Regions from separate parts of the Achromobacter sp. 10T422 genome, predicted to be linked through region 2. Evidence: riboswitches for the same ligand, from Rfam matches in the RefSeq annotation. Region 2 holds a riboswitch; the other holds the start of a gene.
What was found. Region 2 has a riboswitch for glycine ahead of gcvT (glycine cleavage system aminomethyltransferase GcvT). Riboswitches for the same ligand answer to the same signal wherever they lie in the genome.
Positions count from the first base shown of each region.

Region 1 (11,631 bases), on a different contig from region 2:
TAACGTGTTGCCAATCCATCTCGACGGGTCGCTGGATTCCGTCTCAGGCATCGTCAAGGAAACCGGTTCCGGCCCGCGCCCGGAACAGGAATCCGCGCATCCGCACATGGTGTTGTTCGACCCCACCGGCCAACGCGTGCTGGCCACCGACCTGGGCAGTGACCGCATCAATCTGTTCACCCTGGAAGAGGGCCGCATGGCGCTGGCCGGCCGCACGGCATTGCCGGCCGGCAGCGGCCCCCGGCACCTCGCGCTGCATCCTGGCGGCAAGCTGCTGTATGTCGTCAACGAGCTGGACGCCACGATCGCGTGCTTGGGATACGACGCCCGTGCAGGCCGCGTCCTGGAACCGCGCCACATCGTGCCGGCCACGCCCGCAGGCTTCACCGGCGTGGCCAATGCGGCGTCTCTGCTGATCCATCCGTCCGGCCGCTACCTCTATGCGTCCACGCGCCGCGTGCAGAACGACCACCCCCAGGCAGACAGCATCGCCGTCTTCGCCGTCGGCGCAGACGGCGCGCTGACCCGTGTGCAAACCTGGACCGAAGGGCTGCGCTTCCCGCGCGCGCTAAGCATGTCGCCAGACGGCGGCAGCGTGTATGCGCTAAACCAAAAGGGCGACTCGATTCTGCGCCTGCGCGTAGATGGTGCGAGCGGGCGCCTGGGAGACCCGGACGTGGTCGCCCAGGTGGCGACGCCGGTTTGTCTGGTGTTCGTGTAAGGCGCACGGGCTGCGTTACGATACGCCGCCCGGCGCTGTGACAAGCCATGCAGCATGGCGCCACGTTGAAGCCACTCGTTCTGACGGGAGACAGACGTGCCTGCTTGCTGGATTCGGAGATCCTTGCACGGGATCGCTTTGGGACTTGCGTTAGTGCTTTGCGCGCCGGCCCTGGCGGCCAATCAGCCTTGCAGTGGACGCAAGGGCGGCGTGTCGCATTGTCAGGGCGAGACTTTCGTTTGCAATGACGGTTCTGTCAGCGCATCCAAGCGTTCGTGCTCAGCCGAGCGGGGATCGGGCATGCAACGTCTGATGCCGGCACCACCGGCTGCGCCCGGTGCGTCATCGTCAGGTTGCAGTTGCCGGAGCGGAACCTATTGCACAGGTCCGCGTGGAGGCCGCTATTGCATGACGGACTCCGGCAACAAGAGCTATCTGAAAAAGTAGGAAACCAGAAGTTAGGCTCAGGCGCATAGCGACTTCGCATTGCGCTTGGGCGGGGAACCCCGCCGTCCGGCAAGCGTCGAACCCTTCATGAATGCACACCCCCTATGGCGTTTTCTTCGGCGTGTCGTCGTCCTGGCTTTAGGCGCCGCGCTGGCAGTTTGGGCATGGCCGCGGCTGCCGGATGCCGCGCGCGCGCCGTGGCATATGGCGCGGCTGGCATGGCAGGAAGCGCCTTCCGCTTTGCCGGTTCCTGTGCAGGGCGTCACGCCTGCGCGGCTGGCCGATACCTGGGGCGCGGCGCGTGCGGGCGGGCGGCGGCATGAAGGCATCGACATCTTTGCGGCGCGCGGGACGCCCGTGCTGTCCACGACGGAAGGCGTCGTCATGCAGGTCGGCACCAACAATCTGGGCGGGCAAGTGGTGTGGGTGCTGGGGCCCGGCCGCCAGCGGCATTACTACGCGCACCTGGACGGCTATGCAGATATCCAGCGCGGACAATTGGTCGCGCCAGGCGATGTGCTGGGGTATGTGGGCAATACCGGCAACGCCAAGGGCACACCGCCGCATTTGCACTATGGAATTTATGACGGCGGGGCAATCAACCCCTATGACTTACTGATGGCGGCCCCTTCGGTTTCTCGCACCGTTACCGAGCGGCGATAATCCCCGGCATTCGTCTTCCCGCATTTGCCCATTGCCGCCATGATTTCCATTCCCAAGATCCGAGAACAATTTTCCCTGTTCGGCGAACTGCGCCCGCAACCCCGCAGCGCATGGACCGGCGATATTCCGTTGCCTGAATCATTGGCTGACTTCTACGAGCAGATCGGCCCCTGGGGCGAGACCTATCACGAGAACGTCGGCCCGGTGGGCATCACGCTGTCAGAGACCGCAATCAGTTTTCCGCCGCTGCATCGCCTGTGGACGCTGCAAGCCGGTTATCGATGGGATGCGTCAAACGGCCAGCGCGTAGCCGATTGGCGGGATGAATGGCTGGTGATCGCAGATATGAACGCCGACCCGTTCATTCTGGAGACTCAAACCGGACAGATACTGTTCGCGCGCCATGGCGCGGGGTCTTGGACCGCCGATGAATTTGCGCCTGACCTGCTGACGTTCGCGGCGGCAGCGGCTGCGATTGGCGTCGTGTTTCATGACGCCGATGAAGACTTGCGGGACGATGATTGGGAACTTAAGCCGAAGTATCGGGAGGCGGCGATTCGTGAAGCTGCCAAGGTGCTTGGGAATGGTGATGAGGCTGAATCGTTTTTCGAGACCTTGCAGGGGTAAGGCTTTTTGCCCGTGCACGAATTGACCCGGCGCGGCTAACGCGTTGAAACCCGCAGAAGGTGAAATGCCTTCCGCGGGCCCATCGTGCGAAGCGCAACGATCTTGTCCTCTGCGCTTCTCGGCTTACCGCAATCCCCCCTTCCTCACCCCACCGGCAGCGCACGCCCCACGCTCGCCGCCAGCATCTGCGCCGTTGCTGCCGACAGCGTCCACCCCAAATGCCCGTGTCCGGTGTTGTAGAACACGCCGGGCCGTTTGCCGGGGCCGACGCGCGGCATCATGTTGGGGGTCATGGGGCGCAGGCCGCACCAGGGCACCACGCGGGACGTCTTCACGTTGGGGAAGTGCTTGCGGGTCCAGTCGATCAGGGGTTGGACGCGTTCGGCGCGGATGTCCATGTTGAAGCCGTTGAATTCCGCCGTGCCGGCCACGCGGAAGCGGTCGCCCAGGCGGCTGGTGACGATTTTTGCGGCTTCGTCCAGCAGGCTGACGCGCGGCGCGGCGGCCTGGCTTTCTGCGTCGTCCAGGTGGACGCTGATGGAATAGCCCTTGACCGGATAGATGTTCAGCGAATCACCCAGTTGCTGGGCGAATTTGCGGCTGGCGGCGCCCGCGCAGACGACGATGGCGTGGGCTTCGTGTTGCTCGCGTTGTGTGCCGCCGTTGCGCAGGATGTCGAGCACGTACGGCCGGCTGTCGCGGCTGATGTTGTCGATGTCGGCGTCTTGCACGAAGGTGACGCCCCGGCGTTCGCAGGCGGCGGCCAGGCCGCGCGTGAATTTGTGGATGTCGCCGGTGGCGTCGGATGGCGTGTAGAAGCCGCCGTAGCAACCGGTTTGCAGGGTGGGTTCGATGTCTCGCGCTTCGCTGCTGGACACTGCGTAGCGTTCAAGCCCGCCCGCTTCCAGCAATGCATTCGAACGGCGCGCGGTGTCGAAACTAGCGGCGTCGTGATAGATGTGCAGGATGCCCCGGCGTTCCAGGTCGAAATCAATGCCTTCTGCATCGGCCATGTCGAACAAGTGTTGGCGCGCTTCGATGGCCAGGCGGGTGGTGGCGATGGTGTTGTCGCGGTAGTTCGGGATTTGCGCCATGAACTGCGCCAGCCACGAATACTTGTGCCAGCTGAACTTGGGGTTGAGCAGCAGCGGGGCGTTCTTGCGCAACATCCAGCGCAATCCTTTCAGGATGGTGGCGGTGCTGTTCCAGACTTCGGCGTTGCTGGCCGATAGCTGCCCGCCGTTGGCGTAGGACGTTTCCATGGCGGGGTAGCGCTGGCGGTCGTAGACGGTGACGTCGTAACCCAGTTTGGACAAGGCATAGGCGGACGTGACGCCGGTGATACCGGCGCCAATGATGGCGATGCGGGGCATGATGGCTCCAGACGGTGTGGCAGCGGCCCATCTAGGCCGCAGCACCCCATCTGTCTCTGTACCTGAGAGCTTCACCCGCAGCGCTGACGGCGGCGGGTTCCCCTTCGGTGGGCGCGCACGGCGCCTCTCTCCAGATTGTCTAGACTCGCGCAGTCCTGTTGCCTGAGAGTTTCCGGGGCGGTTGCTCCGTCGGCGCTGGCCGCAAGGGCCAGTCTCTTCTACGCGGTTTTAAAACGACGGAGTAGAGAATAGCCAAGTTTCTGTCGCATTTGATTCAGGGTTAGTACTATGTTGCCGGCGGCGCGCGTAGCTGTCTGATAAAAATAGGACGAAAAGAATGAGCTTTCCCGCGATGCGACGCACGATGTTGTTGGCATTGGCCGTTTTTTCATCGATGGCGTCTGTGCCGCCCGCGATGGCGGCGCCCTCTGCGACCGACCAAAAGATCGATGCCGCAGCGCAGGCGCTGATGCAGGAACACGACGTGCCGGGCCTGGTGATTGCCATTACCCGCGACGGCCGCCACGAATTTCACCAGTACGGCGTGGCGTCGCGTCAGACAAAGGCGAAGGTCAGCCCCGACACGTTGTTTGAAGTGGGTTCGATCAGCAAGACCTACACGGCGACCTTGGCCACCTACGCAGAAGCGCTGGGCAAGCTGTCGCTGGGCGATAGCCCGGCGCGTTTCGTTCCCGCGTTGCAGGGCTCGGCATTCGCCAAACTGAACCTGATTCATCTGGGTACGCACACGGGTGGCGGCTTTCCGTTGCAGGTGCCGGACGCGGTGTGCAATGACGCGCAGTTGATGGATTACTTGAAAGCCTGGACCCCGCAGTACGCCGCAGGCACCTACCGGACTTATGCGAATCCCAGCATCGGCATGTTGGGCGTGGTGGCGGCCAAAAGCCTGGATCAGCCGTTCACGCAGGCCATGGAAAAGACGCTGTTTCCGTTGCTGGGCTTGTCGCACACCTACATCGACGTGCCGGCGGCGAAGATGGGCGATTATGCGCAGGGCTACAACAAGCAGGATGCGCCCGTGCGCGTGAACCCGGGCGTGCTGGCGGCCGAGGCGTATGGCGTGAAGACGAGCGCGCGTGACTTGATCCGCTTTGTGGATGCGAACATGAACGCCGCGGGCAATGATGCCATTCATCGCGCGATTCGCCAGACGCATGTCGGGTACTACCGCGTGGGCGACATGACGCAAGACTTGGCGTGGGAGCAATTGGCGTATCCCGCCACGCTGGACGCGCTGCTGGCGGCCAACGCGGGGACGCTGAACAGCCAGAGCCACCCGGTCACCGCGCTCGCGCCGCCGTCCGCGCCGCGCGATGATGTGTGGATCAACAAGACGGGGTCGACCAACGGTTTCGGCGGTTACGTGGCGTTCGTGCCGGCCAGGAAGGTCGGGGTGGTGATCCTGGCCAACAAGAACTATCCGAACGAAGCGCGTGTGCGGCTGGCGTATCAGATTCTGGAGGAATTGATCCGCTAAGCGCTGTCTGCGACCTGCGACCCGCGAACCGCGAACTGCGATCCGCCAATCGCCAACCGCTAACCGCTGGTCCGGTTCGAACCGGCGGCAGCCTTCGCCGCATCAAAGCGCGGCAGCAGTCCCATCAGCTCCAGCCGTTTGCACAATTCGCCCAGGCGTTCCAGCTTGTAGGCATCCACGTCCACCCCGGCGTAGTCGTAAAAGCCCTGGCCATCGCGCAGCCCGTTACGCCCTTGTTCCATGTTGCGGGCGATGACATCCGGCGCGGCGAAGCGCGGGCCGATTTCGGCGGACAGATAGCGCGAGGCGTAGTACAGGATGTCGCCGCCGCCCCAATCGATGAATTCCAGCAGGCCCAGCACCGAGAAGCGCAGGCCGAAACCCAGCCGCACGGCGGTGTCGATGTCTTCGGCGCTGGCCACGCCTTCATCGACCATGCGGGCGGCTTCGTTCATCGCCAAGGCCTGAATGCGCGGCACGATGTAGCCCGCGGCAGGGGCGCATTGCACGGGCACCTTGCCGGCTTGCCGCAAGACGTTCAGCAGGCGTTGCAGCGCGTCGTTGCTGGTCTTCGGGCCACGGCTCACTTCGACCAGCGGGATCAGATGCGCGGGGTTCAACCAATGCGCGTTCAGGAATCGTTCCGGGCCTGCCACGAGTTCCGCCAGTTCGGTCACCAGAAAGGTGGATGTGGTGGACGCGATGACGGTGTGGGGCGCGCAGGCTTGCGCAAGCCACAGGAAGGCATCGCGCTTGGCGTCCAGCCGTTCGGGCACGGCTTCGAAGACGATGCGTGCCGCATACAGGTCAGCCGCCGCGCTATCGCGCCCGCACAGGCGCACGCGGCGCATGGCAAGGTCAGCTTGGGCGGCATCCAGCAGGCCCAGCCGCGTCATCGTGGCCAGTTCGCGTTGCAGGTTGGCCAGCACGCGTGCGTCGTGCTCGGTTTGCTCGGTCGCGCTGCGGGGCTTGATGTCGATCAGCGTCACGTCCCGCCCCGCGTGCACATACGACAACGCAATGCCTTCGCCCATGCGGCCCGCGCCGACCACGCAGATTCTGTCGTCCATGTTCAGCATCCTTGCGCCAGCAGCTCGGCCATGCCGCGGCGCGACAGGCGGTCCAACCCCAGGCGTTCCAGCGTGCGGCCTTCGGCGTACAGGTCGCGGCCGGTGATGGCGCTGGCAACGCTTAGCAGCCCCTGTGCAACCGGGGTTGGCACGCCTGCCCAACGTCCCATCGACACCAGGAAAGACAGGCCCAGCCGCGTGTCTTCCAGCATGTAGCGATGCGTGTGCAGGTTGATGGTTTCCCGCCAGTCGCCGCTGTCTGTGAGCTTGCCGTGCGCGCCGCGGCCGTACATCCATTCGTCGCCCTCGCTGGCGTAATGGTCGGCCAGCGGGAAGTGCGGCGCGGCGTAGCCCAGCGCGACACGGATGGCGATGCGTTCGGCGTCCAGCGCGTCAGTCACGCGGCGGATGGACGCTTGCGTGCCTTCGTTGTGGATGTCCCATTTGTCGAAGTGTTCCAACGGCCCGGCGTTCATCATGATGAGTGGCGGGTGGATGATGGGGCCAGCGTTCATCAACGCGCCGGACAGGCCGTCTTCAATGGGTTCGATGCTGGGGTAAGCCTGCTTCAACCGCGCCAACGCTTCGTCCGACAAGCGGCTGGGGAACACGCCCGTGGGCAGCCGCGTGGCGTAGCCGCTGATCACGACCGTGTTCCCGTGCTTGCGGGCCAGATAGGGCAGGGTGCCGGTTTCTGCATAGGCCACGCGCGCGGTGTTGCCGGCGTCTTTCTGGGCGCGCGCAAAGACGTAGCTGCCGAATGTGCCGGGCGGCAGGAACACCACTTGCCCGTCTTGCAACAGCGGCGCCAATGCCGGCGCCAGCGCGTCGTGCGTGGTTGAAGGCAGGGGGACGACAAGCACTTGCGCGTCGGCCACTGCGTCGGGCAGCGAGGCGCTTAGTTCCAGTTGGCCTGGCCCCTTGCCCAGCGGTACTTGGCGCGTGCCGCGATAGTCGGTGACGGTCAGCGCGCCCGCGTCTCGCAAGCCTTGGAACGCGGCAGTGTCGCGGCGCCACCAGCGCACCTCGTGCCCCCGTTCCGCCAGTTCGGCCGCCGCCGCGTAGCAGCCGTGGCCGCCGCCTATTACGCTGATTCGCATGATCAAAGCTCCTTCGATGGAGCCTTGATCCTAGCGGCGGAGCGCCACGCGGCGCTGCGCCAAACGCGCAAGCGCCATTCCAATCCGGCAAGGGAATGGTCGGGCCGCGCAGGCTGGGCCGCGCAGGCCGAGCCGCGCAGGCCGAGCCGCGCAGGCCGGGCCGCGCAAGCCGAGCCACGCAGGCCGGTCAGCGCAACCAGGGCCGACAGCGCAGCCAAGGCCGACAGCGCAGCCAGGGCCGACAGCGCAGCCAAGGCCGCCAGCGCTGACGCCTAGGGCCTGTGCTGGCGCAAGGTATCCGACGGCAGGCAGCCGTAACGCTTGCGGTAATGGGTTGCGAAATGCCCGAAGCTGGTGACGCCGTGGCGCAGCAGAATGTCGGTGACGTTGTCGCCCGCGCGCGCCGCTTCCAGCGCCGCATGCACCAGCGTCAGGCGTTGGTTGCGCACATAGTCGCTGGGGCTTTGCTTCAAGAACTGGGTGAATCCGTTCTGCAAGGTGCGGATCGATACGCCGCAATGCGCGGCCAGATCCGCCAGCGAGATGGCCTCGTCAAGATGGTGCTCGATGTATTCCCGCGCGCGCCGCACATGCTGCGGCAGGGGCTGGCCGCGCTGGGCGCGCAGCGACTCGGAATAGTTATGAGGCAGTTGGGTCAGCAGCAAGGCCAGCAAGTAATCGGAAAACCCTGCTGCCAGCGTCTGCGTGACGCCGTCGATGGCGGGGTGCTGGTACAGCCGGCAAAGATAGTCCAGCGTTTCGCGCACGGCGGCCAGGCCCGGCGCGTCGGCATCCACTTCAAGATCAAACACCAGCGCCTGCTTGATGGGGCGGTCAAGCAGGCGTTGCAGTTGGTGCTCAAGCGCCTGGCGTTCGACACGCAGGATCAGGTTGCGGCAGTCGCGGCCGATGCTGATCACGCTGGGCTCGGATGGCGACGAAATCGTCAGGCTGCCCGCCTGCATCAACGCGCTGCGCTTGCCCAGCGTGACAAGGCCCGAGCCTTGCAGCGTGATGCGGATCAGGTAGTAGCTGGCGATGTCGCCCGCGTCAATTTCAACTTCGGCGCCGTAGTGCAGATCGAACAGCGCCGCGTTGCCGAAGAACACGCCGTACAGACGCGACTGCAAGGGTTTTCCCTGGGCGACGCACATGCGATGCGACCACAGGTGTTGGCTGACCTGATCCTTGACCTCGGCGGCGTTGCCCGAGTTCAGCAAGCAATGGCGGTTCAGCGGATAGGTGTCGTTGAACATGCTTTCCTGCGCGGTGGGAACAGTCGTTGCGTCCGGCGTATAGAGCCTGGCTGCGCAAAGACCTACAAAAGACGGACAACTACCAGGGAAAAAAATGACTGACGCCACGCTGCCGCAAGTGACGAAACGAAGCTACGCCTACGAGTGGTACGTCGTCGTGATATGCATGCTAGCGTACATATTTTCCTTCGTCGACAGACAGATCCTGGCGCTGATGATCGAACCGATCAAGCACGATCTTCAGCTGTCAGACACGCAGTTCAGCCTGTTGCACGGCTTGGCGTTTTCCTTGTTCTACGCCGTGATGGGCATCCCCATCGCCTTGCTGGCCGACCGCTATTCGCGCCCGAAGATCATCGCGATAGGCGTGGCGTTCTGGAGCCTGGCGACGGCCGCGTGTGGCCTGTCGCGCAACTTTGCGCACATGTTCCTGGCGCGCATTGGCGTGGGCGTGGGCGAGGCCGCGCTGTCGCCCGCCACCTATTCCATGCTTAGCGACATGTTTCCGCGCGACAAGCTGGGCCGCGCCGTGGGCATCTATTCGATCGGCTCGTTCATCGGCGGCGGCATGGCGTTTTTGATAGGCGGCTATGTCATCAATCTGCTCAAGAGCGTGGACAGCGTGGTGGTGCCGTGGATAGGCGCGATGCGGCCCTGGCAGGTGACGTTCTTCATCGTGGGGCTGCCGGGCTTGCTGGTGGCATTGCTGATTCTGTTGACGGTGCGTGACCCGCAACGGCTGGGCCTGCGCCGCAGCGCCGATGGCCAGGCAAAAAAACCAACCATCCGCGACACCTTCCGTTTCCTGGGCCGCCACCGCCGCACCTTCTTTTGCCACTACCTGGGCTTTTCGTTTTACGCCATGGTGCTGTTTGCGCTGCTGGGCTGGACGCCCGCCTTCTACATGCGCAAGTTCGGCATGTCGCCCGTGGACGTGGGGTACATGCTGGGCGTGGTGGTGCTGGTGGCCAACACCGCGGGCGTGTTCTGCGGCGGCTGGCTGATGGATGCGCTGGCCAAGCGCGGCTATCGCGATGCGCCGCTGCGCGCAGGCGTGATCGGCGCCGTGGGCATGGCGTTGCCGGCGGTGGCGTTCACACAGGTGGACAGCGTGGGCGTGTCGGTGGCGCTCTTGCTGCCCGCGATGTTCTTTGCGTCGTTTCCCATGCCCACGTCTACCGCAGCGATGCAGATCCTGCCGCCGAATCAGATTCGCGCGCAGGTGTCGGCGCTGTTCCTGCTGATATCGAACCTGATCGGGCTGGGGCTGGGCACGACGGCGGTGGCCTTGTTGACTGACCGTTTGTTCAAGAATCCCGGTGCGGTGGGGCAGTCGCTTTCGCTGTTGATCGCCGGGGCGACGGTGCTGTGTGTGGTGCTGCTGGCGGCGGGTTGCAGAAGCTATCGGCAGAGCCTGACGCGCGAGGAGGGTGAGGGGAATCCCTTGTAGGCCGGCGTTTGCATCGGGCTGGTACACAGCGCAGAATCGGGCGAACCATTGCCGCGAGGTGTCGCGGCCGACTTGTCACCAGGAGTCCCCATGAGCCTTGCCCCCGCACCTGAAACGCTGGCCGACCTGCGCGTGGATGGCGCACGGTTGTGGCAGTCCTTGATGGATCTGGCCGCGATCGGCGGCACGGAAAAAGGCGGCGTGTGCCGGCTGGCGCTGACCGAGCTTGACCGCCAGGGCCGCGATCTGTTCGTGCGCTGGGTGCGCGAGGCCGGCTGTGAAGTGCGCGTGGATGCCATCGGTAATATCTTCGCGCGCCGTGCGGGCCGCAACAACGATTTGCCCGCCATCATGACCGGCAGCCACATCGACACCCAGCCCACCGGCGGCAAGTTTGACGGCAACTACGGCGTGCTGGCAGGCCTCGAAGTGTTGCGCACGCTGAACGACGAGAACATCCAGACCGAAGCGCCGCTGGAGCTGGCCGTGTGGACCAACGAAGAGGGGTCGCGCTTTGTGCCGGTGATGATGGGCTCGGGCGTGTACGCCGGTGCGTTCACGTTGGAGCATGCGTTGTCGCAAGAAGACCGCGAGGGCGTCAGCGTGCAGGATGCCTTGACCGCCATCGGCTACGACGGCAAGACCGCCGTGCCGCCGTCCAACCCGAACGAAGTGGGCGCCTATTTCGAAGCGCACATCGAGCAAGGCCCGGTGCTGGAAGCGGCCGATACCGTGATCGGCGTCGTGACCGGCGCGCTGGGGCAGCGCTGGTACGACGTGGTGCTGACGGGCGTCGAAGCGCATGCCGGCCCCACGCCGATGCCACTGCGCCGCGACGCCTTGTTGGCTGCCTCGGAATTGGTGCTGGCCGTGAACCAGATTGCGTTGGCGCATGCGCCCGATGCGCGCGGCACGGTGGGCTGGATGGATGTGTTTCCCAATTCGCGCAACGTCATCCCCGGCCGTGTGCGCCTGACGGTGGACCTGCGCGCGGCAGATGATGTGACGCTGTCCGCCATGGACGCCGCCTTGCGCGCGGCGGTGCAGGCGGCGGCCGGCAACCGGGGCGTGAAGGCGGACGTCGAGCAGGTGGTGTACTTCGCGCCGCAACCGTTTGCCCCCGCGCTGGTGCAGTCGGTGCGGGACGGCGCGCGCGACTTGTCCTTGTCGGCCATGGATGTGGTCAGCGGGGCGGGGCACGACGCCGTGTATGTGGCTCGCGTAGCGCCCACCGCGATGATCTTCGTGCCGTGCAAGGACGGCATCAGCCACAACGAAATCGAGGACGCTCGCCCCGATCACCTGGAAGCAGGATGCAACGTCCTGCTGCGCGCCATGCTGGCGCAAGCGGGCATCGCGTGATGCGTTGACGTGCAGGGTGCACCAAGGCGGCGCACGCGGCGCTGCGTTGGTGCCTTTTAGGTGC
Region 1 is NZ_JBFTHD010000005.1:574,549-586,179, forward strand. Features, by position in the region: gene AC1DB0_RS16215 (lactonase family protein) at 1-721, shown strand, start outside; gene AC1DB0_RS16220 (M23 family metallopeptidase) at 1,256-1,831, shown strand; gene AC1DB0_RS16225 (SMI1/KNR4 family protein) at 1,871-2,458, shown strand; gene AC1DB0_RS16230 (D-amino acid dehydrogenase) at 2,602-3,831, opposite strand; glycine riboswitch at 3,872-3,971, opposite strand; glycine riboswitch at 3,972-4,062, opposite strand; gene ampC (class C beta-lactamase) at 4,184-5,329, shown strand; gene AC1DB0_RS16240 (3-hydroxybutyryl-CoA dehydrogenase) at 5,389-6,408, opposite strand; gene AC1DB0_RS16245 (NAD/NADP octopine/nopaline dehydrogenase family protein) at 6,402-7,499, opposite strand; gene AC1DB0_RS16250 (hypothetical protein) at 7,502-7,753, opposite strand; gene AC1DB0_RS16255 (AraC-like ligand-binding domain-containing protein) at 7,772-8,755, opposite strand; gene AC1DB0_RS16260 (spinster family MFS transporter) at 8,850-10,205, shown strand; gene AC1DB0_RS16265 (Zn-dependent hydrolase) at 10,296-11,567, shown strand.
Region 1: it holds a riboswitch for glycine, as region 2 does, so the genes downstream of both, AC1DB0_RS16230 (D-amino acid dehydrogenase) here and gcvT (glycine cleavage system aminomethyltransferase GcvT) in region 2, are expected to answer to the same signal.

Region 2 (11,631 bases):
TTTCCACCAGCGCGTCCAGGCGCAATTGACGCAGGGGCGCGGCATCCGGGGCGGTCAGACGTCTGACAAGCGGTATGGGCATGGTCTGAGAGTGTTGGGAATACGGAACGGTTGGGCGGTTTGGGCAGTATAGGCGGGGGGCGCTTGCCTATAATGGGGCTATTGCCGCTTGCGGTTTTCACAAAGGAGCCAACGATGTTCGGTTTCCTCAAGATAAACCAGGACGCCAATCTCGACGAAGTGCAGGAAGCCTTCGTCGCCAGAGTGGCAGACGCTGCGCAAGACTTTGTCGATGCCGCCGGGACAACCGGCGCCGTGCTGGACTACTCCCTGTCCAGTGTCCATGCGCTGGACGACGCGCTAGAGGCCGCCCACCTTGGGACCTTGCCTCTGACCCCCATGCAAACCGTTGGCGCCGCCGCCTACCTGTACGAGGTCGGACGCCGCGCGCATGGCGGCTTGTACGAGGTGTGCGACGACGAAGACCCGGTTGTGCTGGTATGTGGCGACCCCGGCTCCGAAGTCTGTTTTGGCGCCATCGCCAAGATCGAGCGGCGCATCCGGGACGGGGCCACCGAGTCCATCCCCGCCTACTTCGAGCAGTTCACCACCGCCTTGCAGACCGGCGAAGCCCGCACCATCCGCTAGGTTTGCTCCCCCCGGCGCCGTTGTCTCTGTGCTGAAAGCGCCCGCTTTTGGCGCGATGACAACGGCTGTGCATGCCTTCTGGGGATTTCCCGTAGGACTGTAAGAAAAACAGCCCTACAATTCCGCCATTCCCGCTTCCCGGCGGGTGCTCGCGCCGTCTGTCATCAGGCGGATTTTTACTAGAAGTACATTCGGGCTGCGAACCGCGTCCGATCCCGCCTTGCCCCCAGGAGCGCCTGCATGAAATTCCGCTTCCCCATTTTCATCATCGACGAGGACTACCGTTCGGAGAACGCGTCCGGTTTGGGTATTCGTGCCTTGTCAGCTGCAATCGAGGCCGAGGGCGTCGAGGTGATCGGGGTGACCAGCTATGGCGACCTGAGTTCGTTCGCGCAACAGCAAAGCCGCGCCAGCGCCTTCATCCTGTCGATCGACGATGAAGAGTTCGACGTGGATTCGCCCGAGGACGTGGCCAGCGCAATCAAGAACCTGCGCATGTTCATCGGCGAGCTGCGCTTTCGCAACGCCGATATCCCCATCTATCTGTACGGTGAGACGCGCACGTCGGAACACATTCCGAACGACATCCTGCGCGAACTGCACGGCTTCATCCACATGTTCGAGGACACCCCCGAATTCGTGGCGCGCCACATCATCCGCGAAGCCCGCAGCTACGTGGATTCGCTGCCGCCGCCGTTCTTCCGCGAGCTGGTCAAGTACGCGCAAGACGGTTCGTATTCCTGGCACTGCCCCGGGCACTCGGGCGGCGTGGCGTTCCTGAAGAGCCCGGTGGGCCGCATGTTCCACCAATTCTTCGGCGAGAACATGCTGCGCGCCGACGTCTGCAACGCCGTGGACGAACTGGGCCAGTTGCTGGACCACACCGGCCCCATCGCCGAGTCCGAACTGAACGCCGCGCGCATCTTCCATGCCGATCACTGCTTCTTCGTGACCAACGGCACGTCGACGTCGAACAAGGTGGTGTGGCACGCCAACGTTGCGGCTGGCGACGTCGTGGTGGTGGACCGCAACTGCCACAAGTCGATCCTGCACGCCATTACGATGACGGGCGCGATCCCGGTGTTCCTGCGCCCCACGCGTAACCACCTGGGCATCATCGGCCCGATCCCGCTGGAAGAATTCCACCCGGACAACATCCGCAAGAAGATCGAAGCCAACCCCTTCGCACGCGAAGCGGTGAACAAGAATCCGCGCATCCTGACGCTGACGCAAAGCACGTATGACGGCGTCATCTACAACGTGGAAATGATCAAGGAACAGCTCGGCAGCTACATCGACACGCTGCACTTTGACGAAGCGTGGCTGCCGCACGCGTCGTTCCACGAGTTCTACACGGACATGCACGCGATTGGCCAGGACCGCCCGCGCAGCCAGGACGCGATGGTGTTTGCCACGCACTCCACGCACAAGCTGCTGGCCGGTATTTCGCAGGCCTCGCAGATCATCGTGCAGGAATCCGAGACCCGCAAACTGGACCGCAACGTTTTCAACGAGGCGTACCTGATGCACACGTCGACCTCGCCGCAGTACGCGATCATCGCGTCGTGCGACGTGGCCGCCGCCATGATGGAGCCGCCCGGAGGCACCGCGCTGGTCGAGGAAAGCATCCGCGAAGCGCTGGACTTCCGCCGCGCCATGCGCAAGGTGGAATCGGAATTCGGCAAGAACGACTGGTGGTTCAAGGTCTGGGGCCCGAACCGTCTGGTGTCCGAAGGCATCGGCAACCGCGACGAGTGGATTCTGGAAGCCAACGACCACTGGCACGGCTTCGGCGAAATGGCCGAAGGCTTCAACATGCTGGACCCGATCAAGGCCACGGTCATCACCCCGGGGCTGGACATGTCGGGCAGCTTCGGCGAAACCGGCATTCCGGCTGCGCTGGTGTCCAAGTACCTGACCGAGCACGGCGTGGTGGTGGAAAAGACCGGCCTGTATTCGTTCTTCATCCTGTTCACCATCGGCATCACCAAGGGCCGCTGGAACACGCTGTTGACCGCCTTGCAGCAGTTCAAGGACGACTACGACCGCAACCAGCCGCTGTGGCGCATCCTGCCGGACTTCTGCCGCGTGCATCGCCGCTACGAGCGCATGGGCCTGCGCGATCTGTGCCAGGAAATCCACGAAGCCTACCGTGCGCGCGACGTCGCCCGCCTGACCACCGAGATGTACCTGAGCGACATGGTGCCGGCGCTGAAGCCGTCGGACGCCTTTGCCCGCATGGCGCACCGCGAAGTCGAACGCGTGGACATCGACAAGCTGGAAGGCCGCGTGACGGGCGTGCTGTTGACGCCGTATCCCCCGGGCATTCCGCTGCTGATTCCGGGCGAACGCTTTAACCGCACCATCGTGCAGTACCTGCAATTCGCGCGCGAATTCAACGAGCGCTTCCCGGGCTTCGAAACCTACATTCACGGCCTGGCCGACGAACCGGGTCCCGATGGCGAGAAGCGCTACTACGTTGATTGCCTGATTGAAGAATAAGGCCCGGCGGGTCTGGAGTTTCGATGTTTGATGTAGCCGTACTCGGCGCCGGCGCCGCTGGCATGATGTGTGCAGCGGTCGCCGGTCAGCGCGGCTTGCGCGTGGTGCTGGTCGACCACGCCGAGCGCCTGGCGGAGAAGATCCGCATTTCCGGTGGTGGCCGCTGCAACTTCACCAACATCGGGGCCGGACCCGCCAACTTCCTGTCCGACAATCCGCATTTCTGCCGCTCGGCCCTGTCGGCCTACACGCCGCAGGACTTTCTGGCGCTGATGAAGCGCCACCATATCGCCTGGCACGAGAAGCATCGCGGCCAGCTGTTCTGCAACGATTCCAGCGAATCCATCATCGACATGCTGCGCGCCGAGTGCGACGCGGGCAATGTGCAATGGCGCATGGGCTGCTCAGTGGCCGAGATCGGCCACGGCGAGCAGGGCTTTGAACTGCGCACCGGCCAGGGCGTGATCCGCGCGGCCAAGCTGGTGGTGGCTACCGGCGGCATGGCGATTCCGCAGTTGGGCGCCACCGACTTCGGCCTGAAGATTGCGCGCCAGTTCGGCCTGAAGGTGGTCGAACCCCGGCCGGCGCTGGTGCCCCTGACGTTTGACCCCGTGCAATGGCAGCCCATGTCCGAACTATCGGGCGTGGCGCTGGAAGTGGGCCTGCACACGGGGCAGGGCAAGACGCGCGGAGAATTCCTGGAAGACCTGCTGTTCACGCATCGGGGCTTGTCAGGCCCGGCGATCTTGCAGATTTCCAGCTACTGGAAGCCCGGCGAACCCATCGTGATCGACCTGGCGCCCGGCCGCGATCTGGCCGAAGAGCTGCTGGCGTCAAAATCCGGTAACCGCCAGCAGGTGCATACCGTGCTGGCGGGCCTGTGGCCCAAACGGCTGGCCGACCGCTGGCTGCATCTGGCAGAGCAGGGCGGCAAGCCCGGCCTGGCGGCATTACGTCTGGCGGATGCGCCCGACAAAACGCTGCGCGCACTGGCGCAAGACATCCATCAATGGTCGCTCGTGCCCAGCGGCACCGCTGGCTACAAGAAGGCCGAAGTGATGCGCGGCGGTGTGGATACGCGCGGGCTGGACCAGAAATCCATGCAGGCCAAGACCACCCCCGGCCTGTATTTCATCGGCGAAGCGGTCGACGTGACCGGCTGGCTGGGCGGCTACAACTTCCAGTGGGCCTGGGCCTCGGGCGTGGCCTGCGGGAAAGCGGTGTAAGCAGGGGGCGAGGGGCGGGCGGGATGGACCCGGCGCCCGGGCGCATCGCGCATTCCGTTGGCTCGAATTGAAACAATCCCATTGTGATATCAAATAAAAATACATATCATTTATGTTTTCGATATCGACTATTGCCTCTCCATCGGGAGGGCGAGTCCCACGGAGACATGCATGGCCTATACCCTTCCGACCCTGCCGTACGCTTATGACGCCCTGGAGCCTCACATTGACGCGATGACGATGGAGATCCACTACAGCAAGCATCATCAAACCTATGTGACCAGCCTGAACGCCGCGCTGGATGGCGCCGGCCTCAGCACTGACGAACCCGTCGAAGCCCTGGTGGCCCGCCTGGACCAATTGCCCGAAGCCATACGCGGCGCGGTCCGCAACCACGGCGGCGGCCATGCCAACCACAGCCTGTTCTGGTCGGTGATGTCGCCCGAAGGCGGCGGCGAGCCCGACGGCGCGCTGGCCGCGGCGATTGAATCGGAACTGGGCGGCCTGGCTGCCTTTCGCGACGCCTTCACCAAGGCGGCGCTGACCCGCTTTGGCAGCGGCTGGGCCTGGCTCTCGGTAACGCCCGCCGGCAAGCTGGTGGTGGAAAGCAGCGCCAACCAGGACAGCCCGCTGATGCACGGCAATACGCCGATTTTGGGCCTGGATGTCTGGGAACACGCCTACTATCTGAAATACCAGAACCGCCGTCCTGAATACATCGGCGCTTTCTACAATGTCGTGAACTGGCCCGAAGTGGCTCGCCGCTACGCGGCCGCGAAGGGCTAAGCCTATCTCTCTGAAGGAGGGTAGCGGCCCTATGAACACTTTCAGCCGTCATCGCGTGCGGCCTGCGGCCACGAGCATCAGCGTGTGGACGCTTGCCGTCATGGTGTCCTGCCTGGCGCTGCATCAGCTCTGGGTGTATCTGGACGAGCATGCGCCGCACGTGGCTGACGCGCTGTTAGGGGGGCTGGTCGCCGCTGGCGCGACCGCGCTGGGCACCTTGCCCATTCTCTTCGCCCGCACCATTCCGCAGAAAGTCCAGGACAGCATGTTCGGCTTCGGCGCGGGCGTGATGCTGGCGGCCAGCGCGTTTTCGCTGGTGGCCCCCGGTATTGCCGCCGCCGAAACGCAAGGCATGGGGCCGTGGGGCGCGGGGCTGACGGTGGGCGCCGCCATCTTGCTGGGCGCGGGCGTGCTGCTGATCATGGACCGCACCCTGCCGCACGAACACTTCATCAAGGGCCGGGAAGGCATCGAGGCGCACCGGCTGCGCCGCACCTGGCTGTTCGTGTTTGCGATCACGTTGCATAACCTGCCCGAAGGCCTGGCGATTGGCGTGGGGTATGCGGGTAGCGACCCCGTGCGCGGCACCGCATTGGCCACGGGTATCGCCATTCAGGACATTCCCGAAGGGCTGGTGGTGGCGGTGGCGCTGCTGGCGGCCGGCTACAAACGCGCGTTCGCCGTGGCGCTGGGCATGTTGTCGGGGCTGGTTGAACCGCTGGGCGCCGTGCTGGGGGCGGCCATCGTGGGGTTTTCGGCGACCATGCTGCCATGGGGCCTGGGCTTTGCCGCGGGGGCCATGTTGTTTGTCATCAGCCATGAAATCATTCCCGAATCCCATCGCAAGGGGCACGAGGTCTACGCCACCTGCGGGCTGATGTTGGGCTTTGTTTTGATGATGCTGCTGGATACCGCGCTGGGGTAGCGCGCTTGATTTTTCGGTTTTCGGCGCAAGGCTTTCGTTGTATGCTTTCGCCGCTGTCATGCATGTTTGCGGGAGAGAGCGGCTGTTTCCACGAATCAGCCGCCGCCGAAGGCGCAATTCGCCCAGAATCGCTCAGGTAACCGATACCGCACATGCTTGCCCCGTCCCGGTTTTTCACCGTGTGGATGCGGCAAAACAGTACTCTGGAGAGACCTGGCGCCGACCCTCGAACAAGGGACATATCGCGCAGCCCAGGCGCCGAAGGTGCAAACCCGCCACGCGGGGCAACTCTCAGGCAAAAGGACAGAGGGGCGGAAGATTCAGCCGTAGCCGTGCGGGCGCAGTCCGCTTGTCACGACCGGCATTCCGTAACCCTGGCAAAGATTGCCGTCCCGGAGTTTCCGCGCATGTCCGCAACCCTCAAACGCACCCCGCTGGCCGAAGAACATATCGCCTCCGGCGCCCGAATGGTCGATTTCGGCGGCTGGGATATGCCCTTGGCCTACGGCTCGCAGCTCGAGGAGCACCACGCGGTGCGCCAGGACGCCGGCATGTTCGATGTGTCGCACATGCTGAACGTTGACGTCACCGGCCCCGACGCCTTCGCCTTCCTGCAACGCCTGGTCGCCAATGACGTGTCCAAGCTGACTGTGCCTGGCAAGGCCTTGTACAGCTGCATGCTGAACCCGCAAGGCGGCGTCATCGACGACCTGATCATCTATTTCTTCGCCGCCGACGAATGGCGCGTGGTGGTCAACGCCGGCACGGCCGACAAAGACATCGCCTGGATGCAGCGCGTGAAGCAGGCTGGCCAGTTCGACGTCACCATCGCCGCGCGCCGCGATCTGGCCATGGTGGCCGTGCAAGGCCCCAACGCTCGCGCCAAGGTCTGGGCCGCGCGCCCGGCATGGCAAGCCGCCACCGAAGCGCTGACCCCGTTTGTCGCAGCCCGCGTTGACGGCGACACGCTCGTGGCCCGCACCGGCTACACCGGCGAAGACGGCTTTGAAATCGTTTTGCCCGCGACCGAAGTCGTGCAGCTGTGGCGCGACCTGGTTGCGCAAGGCGTGCGACCGGCGGGCCTGGGCGCGCGCGATACGCTGCGCCTGGAAGCCGGCATGAACCTGTACGGCCAAGACATGGACGAGCTGACCCAGCCCGATCAAGCCGGCCTGACCTGGACCGTGTCGCTGAAGAACGCCGAGCGCCGTTTCATCGGCCGCGACGCCCTTGAACAATTCGCCACCCCCGCCACCTTCATCGGCCTGAAGCTGCAAGAGCGCGGCGTGATGCGCGCCCACATGGCCGTGCGCACGCCGGCCGGCACGGGCGAACTCACCAGCGGCACCATGTCGCCCACGCTGGGCGTGTCGATCGGCTTTGCCCGCCTGCCGCAAGGCGTGCGTCCGGGCGATACCGTCGAGGTCGACATCCGCGGCAAATGGGTGCCCGCCCTGGTCTGCAAGCTGCCTTTCGTCCGTAACGGCAAAGCCGTCGAACACTCGTAAACTCGAAGCTTCGCGCGAGCCGCCTGCCCGGTCCGGGCACGCGCCGCCCGCGCGAGGCGCGCAACACCATTCATCTACCCGCATTCCCTCAGGAGTTCCCATGAGTCTGCCCACCGATCGCAAGTACACCTCGTCCCACGAATGGGTCAAAGCTGAAGGCGACGTGTTCGTCGTCGGCATCACCGACACCGCCCAGGATCAATTGGGCGATCTGGTCTTCGTTGGCGACGTGAAGGTTGGCGCCAAGTTGAACGCGGGCGAAACCGCCGGCGTCGTTGAATCGGTCAAGGCCGCATCCGACATCTACGCACCCGTCGCTGGCGAAATCGTCGCCTTCAACGAAGAGCTGGAAAACAACCCCAACCTGATCAACGAATCGGCCTTCACCGCCTGGATCTTCAAGATCAAGCCGGTCAACGCCGCGGATGCCGACAAGCTGCTGGACGCTGCCGGCTACGAAGCTGTCGCCAACGGCTAAGCCGTTTCGAGGCTGGCCCGCCGCCCGTATGGCGCGCCAGCCTCGCAACCTGCATCACCACCCCGAGATTCCCCCATGTCGCGCGCCCTAGACACCCATACCGACTTCATTCCCCGCCACATCGGCCCTTCTGACGCCGACCAGGCCGCCATGCTCAAGGTCATTGGCAGCTCCAGCCTGGACGCCCTGATCGAAGAAGTCGTGCCCCCGAAGATCCGCAGCCAGGCCCCGCTGGCGCTGCCGCCCTCGCGCAGCGAAACCGACGTGCTGGCCGAGCTGAAGCAGATCGCGGGCCGCAACAAGGTCTTCCGCAATTACATCGGCCAGGGTTACTACGGCACGCAGACGCCCAACGTCGTGCTGCGCAACATTCTTGAGAATCCCGCCTGGTACACGGCCTACACGCCGTATCAGCCGGAAATCTCGCAGGGCCGTCTTGAAGCCCTGCTGAACTACCAGACCATGGTCGCCGACCTGACCGGGCTGGACATCTCCAACGCCTCGCTGCTGGACGAAAGCACCGCCGCCGCCGAAGCCATGACGCTGGCCCGCCGTGGCGCCAAGTCGCAAAGCCCGGTGTTCTTCATCTCGCGCCATGTGCATCCGCAGACCATCGAAGTCGTGCGTACGCGCGCCGAAGGCCTGGACATCGAGATCACCGTCGGCGACGAAGCCGAAGGCCTGCCCGAGTGCTTTGGCGTGCTGCTGCAATACCCGCACAGCACCGGTTCCGTGTCCGACTACCGCAAGCTGGCGGAAGCCGCCCACGCGCAAGGCGCGGTCGTCGCGTGCGCCACCGACCTGCTGGCGCTGGCCCTGTTGGCCGCCCCGGGCGAGTGGGGCGCCGACATCGCCATCGGTTCGGCCCAGCGCTTTGGCGTGCCGTTCGGTTTTGGCGGCCCGCACGCGGGCTTCATGGCCTGCAAGGACGCCTTCAAGCGCAACATGGCCGGCCGTCTGGTCGGCGTGTCGAAAGACGCGCAAGGCAACCCGGCGATGCGTCTGGCGCTGCAAACGCGCGAACAGCACATCCGCCGCGAGAAGGCCACGTCCAACATCTGCACGGCGCAAGTGCTGCTGGCCGTGATGGCGGGCATGTACGCCGTGTGGCACGGCCCGGCCGGCATCCGCCGCATTGCCGAGCGCGTGCAGCGCAGCACCGCCATCCTGCGCGCCGAACTGGTGAAGCTGGGCGTGAAGGTTGTGAACAACACGTTCTTCGACACGCTGCTGCTGGAAACCGGCCCCGCCACCCCGGCCATCCTGACGGCCGCCGAGTGCGAACACATCAACCTGCGCCGTGTTGACGGCGCGCGCCTGGCCGTGTCGCTGGACGAAACCGTGACCGTCGCCGACCTGCAAGCGCTGGTCAACGTGTTCGCCGCCGGCCTGGAGCGTGATGATGTCGAACTCGACATCGACGCCCTGGACGCCGCCGCCGCCAGCGGTATCCCCGCATCGGTTGCCCGCGAAAGCGCCATCCTGAAGCACCCGGTGTTCTCCAGCGTGCAATCCGAAACCGACATGCTGCGCTACCTGCGCAAGCTGGCCGACAAGGACCTGGCGCTGGACCGCACGATGATCCCGCTGGGTTCGTGCACGATGAAGCTGAACGCCACGGCCGAGATGATCCCGATCACGTGGCCCGAGTTCGCGTTGATCCACCCGTTTGCGCCCGCGTCGCAAAGCCAGGGCTACAACGAGCTGATCGACCGCCTGTCCGCCGCGCTGTGCGAAATCACCGGCTACGACAACATCAGCCTGCAACCCAACTCGGGCGCGCAAGGCGAATACGCCGGCCTGCTGGCGATTCGCGGCTATCACCAAGCCAACGGCCAGCATCAGCGCAACGTCTGCCTGATCCCGTCGTCGGCGCACGGCACCAACCCCGCGTCGGCGCAACTGGCCGGCATGGACGTCGTGGTGGTGGCGTCGGATTCCAACGGCAACGTGGATCTGGCTGACCTGCGCGCCAAGATCGAACAGGTTGGCGACAAGCTGGCCGCGCTGATGATCACGTACCCGTCCACGCACGGCGTGTTCGAAGAAGCCGTCACCGAGATCTGCGATCTGGTTCACCAGGCGGGCGGCCAGGTCTACCTGGACGGCGCCAACATGAACGCGATGGTCGGCGTGGCCCAGCCCGGCAAGTTCGGCTCGGACGTGTCGCACCTGAACCTGCACAAGACCTTCTGCATCCCGCACGGCGGCGGCGGCCCCGGCGTGGGTCCCGTGGCAGTGCGCGCCCACCTGGCGCCGTACCTGCCGGGCGTGGTGAACGAGCAGGGCAAGCTGCCCGGCGACGCGAAGGTTGGCCCGGTCTCGGCCGCGCCGTTCGGTTCGGCCGGCATCCTGCCGATTCCGTACGTGTACATCGCGCTGATGGGCGCCGACGGCCTGCGCCGCGCCACCGAAGTCGCCATCCTGAACGCCAACTACATCGCGACCCGCCTGCGTGACCACTACCCGGTGCTGTACGCGGGCCGTAACGGCCGTGTGGCGCACGAGTGCATCCTGGACGTGCGTCCGTTGAAGGAAACCAGCGGCATCAGCGCCGAAGACATCGCCAAGCGCCTGATGGACTACGGTTTCCACGCGCCGACGATGAGCTTCCCGGTGGCGGGCACCTTGATGGTCGAGCCGACGGAATCCGAAGGCGTCGCCGAACTGGACCGCTTCATCGACGCGATGATTTCGATCCGCGAGGAAATCGCCCAGGTCGAACGTGGCGAACGCGATCGCGAAGACAACGTCCTGAAGAACGCGCCGCACACCGCCCAGATGCTGCTGGCCGAAGAATGGCTGCACGACTACCCGCGCCAGCAGGCCGCCTACCCGGTGGCGTCGCTGCGCGAGGCCAAGTACTGGCCGCCGGTGGGCCGTGTGGACAACGCCTACGGCGACCGCAACCTGGTCTGCGCCTGCCTGCCGATCGAAGCCTACGCATAAGCGCACGCGCTTCAGCTTTAGCTTTAGCTTTCAGGCAATAAAAAACCCCCATCAGCAATTGATGGGGGTTTTTCTTTGGGGCCGAGCGATGCGCCAGGTGGTGGCCCTGGCGCGGCAGGCTTACTTGGCCGATGCGCCCTTGGCGACGTCGTTGAAGTCTTCAGCGATGCTGATGAAGGTGTTCAACAGGATTTGCAGGTTGTCCTTGCCGATCCCGCCTTCTGCGTTCATGTCCATCTGCAGCACGGCCTGGTTCTTGTCGTCCAGGTAGGCGCGCGTCCAGCGGTATTCCTGATTCCAGCTGTTGATGGCCTTCAGCGTCACCGGCTTCTTGGTCTTGTACGTGGCGGTCATCACCAGGTCCAGGCACTTCTCGGTGAAGTCGTTGCACAGGAATTCCAGGCGCAGATCGCTGGCGCCGGTGGTGCCAGCGTCCAGCACCAGCACGGGGCCTTGGTCACCGTCGGTCTTGTTGACCGTGTAGCCCATGTCGTCCAGCAGGCTGCTGACGGTGTCCAGGTTGAAGTCCTGCATCACGCCGGGCAGGGCAGGCGTGGCGCCGTCGGCCGGCTCGTCCTGGCCCATGCCGGGCATGGATTCGTCTTCGTC
Region 2 is NZ_JBFTHD010000009.1:116,168-127,798, reverse strand. Features, by position in the region: gene AC1DB0_RS24260 (GNAT family N-acetyltransferase) at 1-82, opposite strand, end outside; gene AC1DB0_RS24255 (hypothetical protein) at 196-648, shown strand; gene AC1DB0_RS24250 (arginine/lysine/ornithine decarboxylase) at 889-3,150, shown strand; gene AC1DB0_RS24245 (BaiN/RdsA family NAD(P)/FAD-dependent oxidoreductase) at 3,174-4,376, shown strand; gene AC1DB0_RS24240 (superoxide dismutase) at 4,548-5,162, shown strand; gene AC1DB0_RS24235 (ZIP family metal transporter) at 5,194-6,087, shown strand; glycine riboswitch at 6,147-6,246, shown strand; glycine riboswitch at 6,281-6,404, shown strand; gene gcvT (glycine cleavage system aminomethyltransferase GcvT) at 6,495-7,595, shown strand; gene gcvH (glycine cleavage system protein GcvH) at 7,696-8,073, shown strand; gene gcvP (aminomethyl-transferring glycine dehydrogenase) at 8,149-11,022, shown strand; gene AC1DB0_RS24215 (DUF945 family protein) at 11,143-11,631, opposite strand, start outside.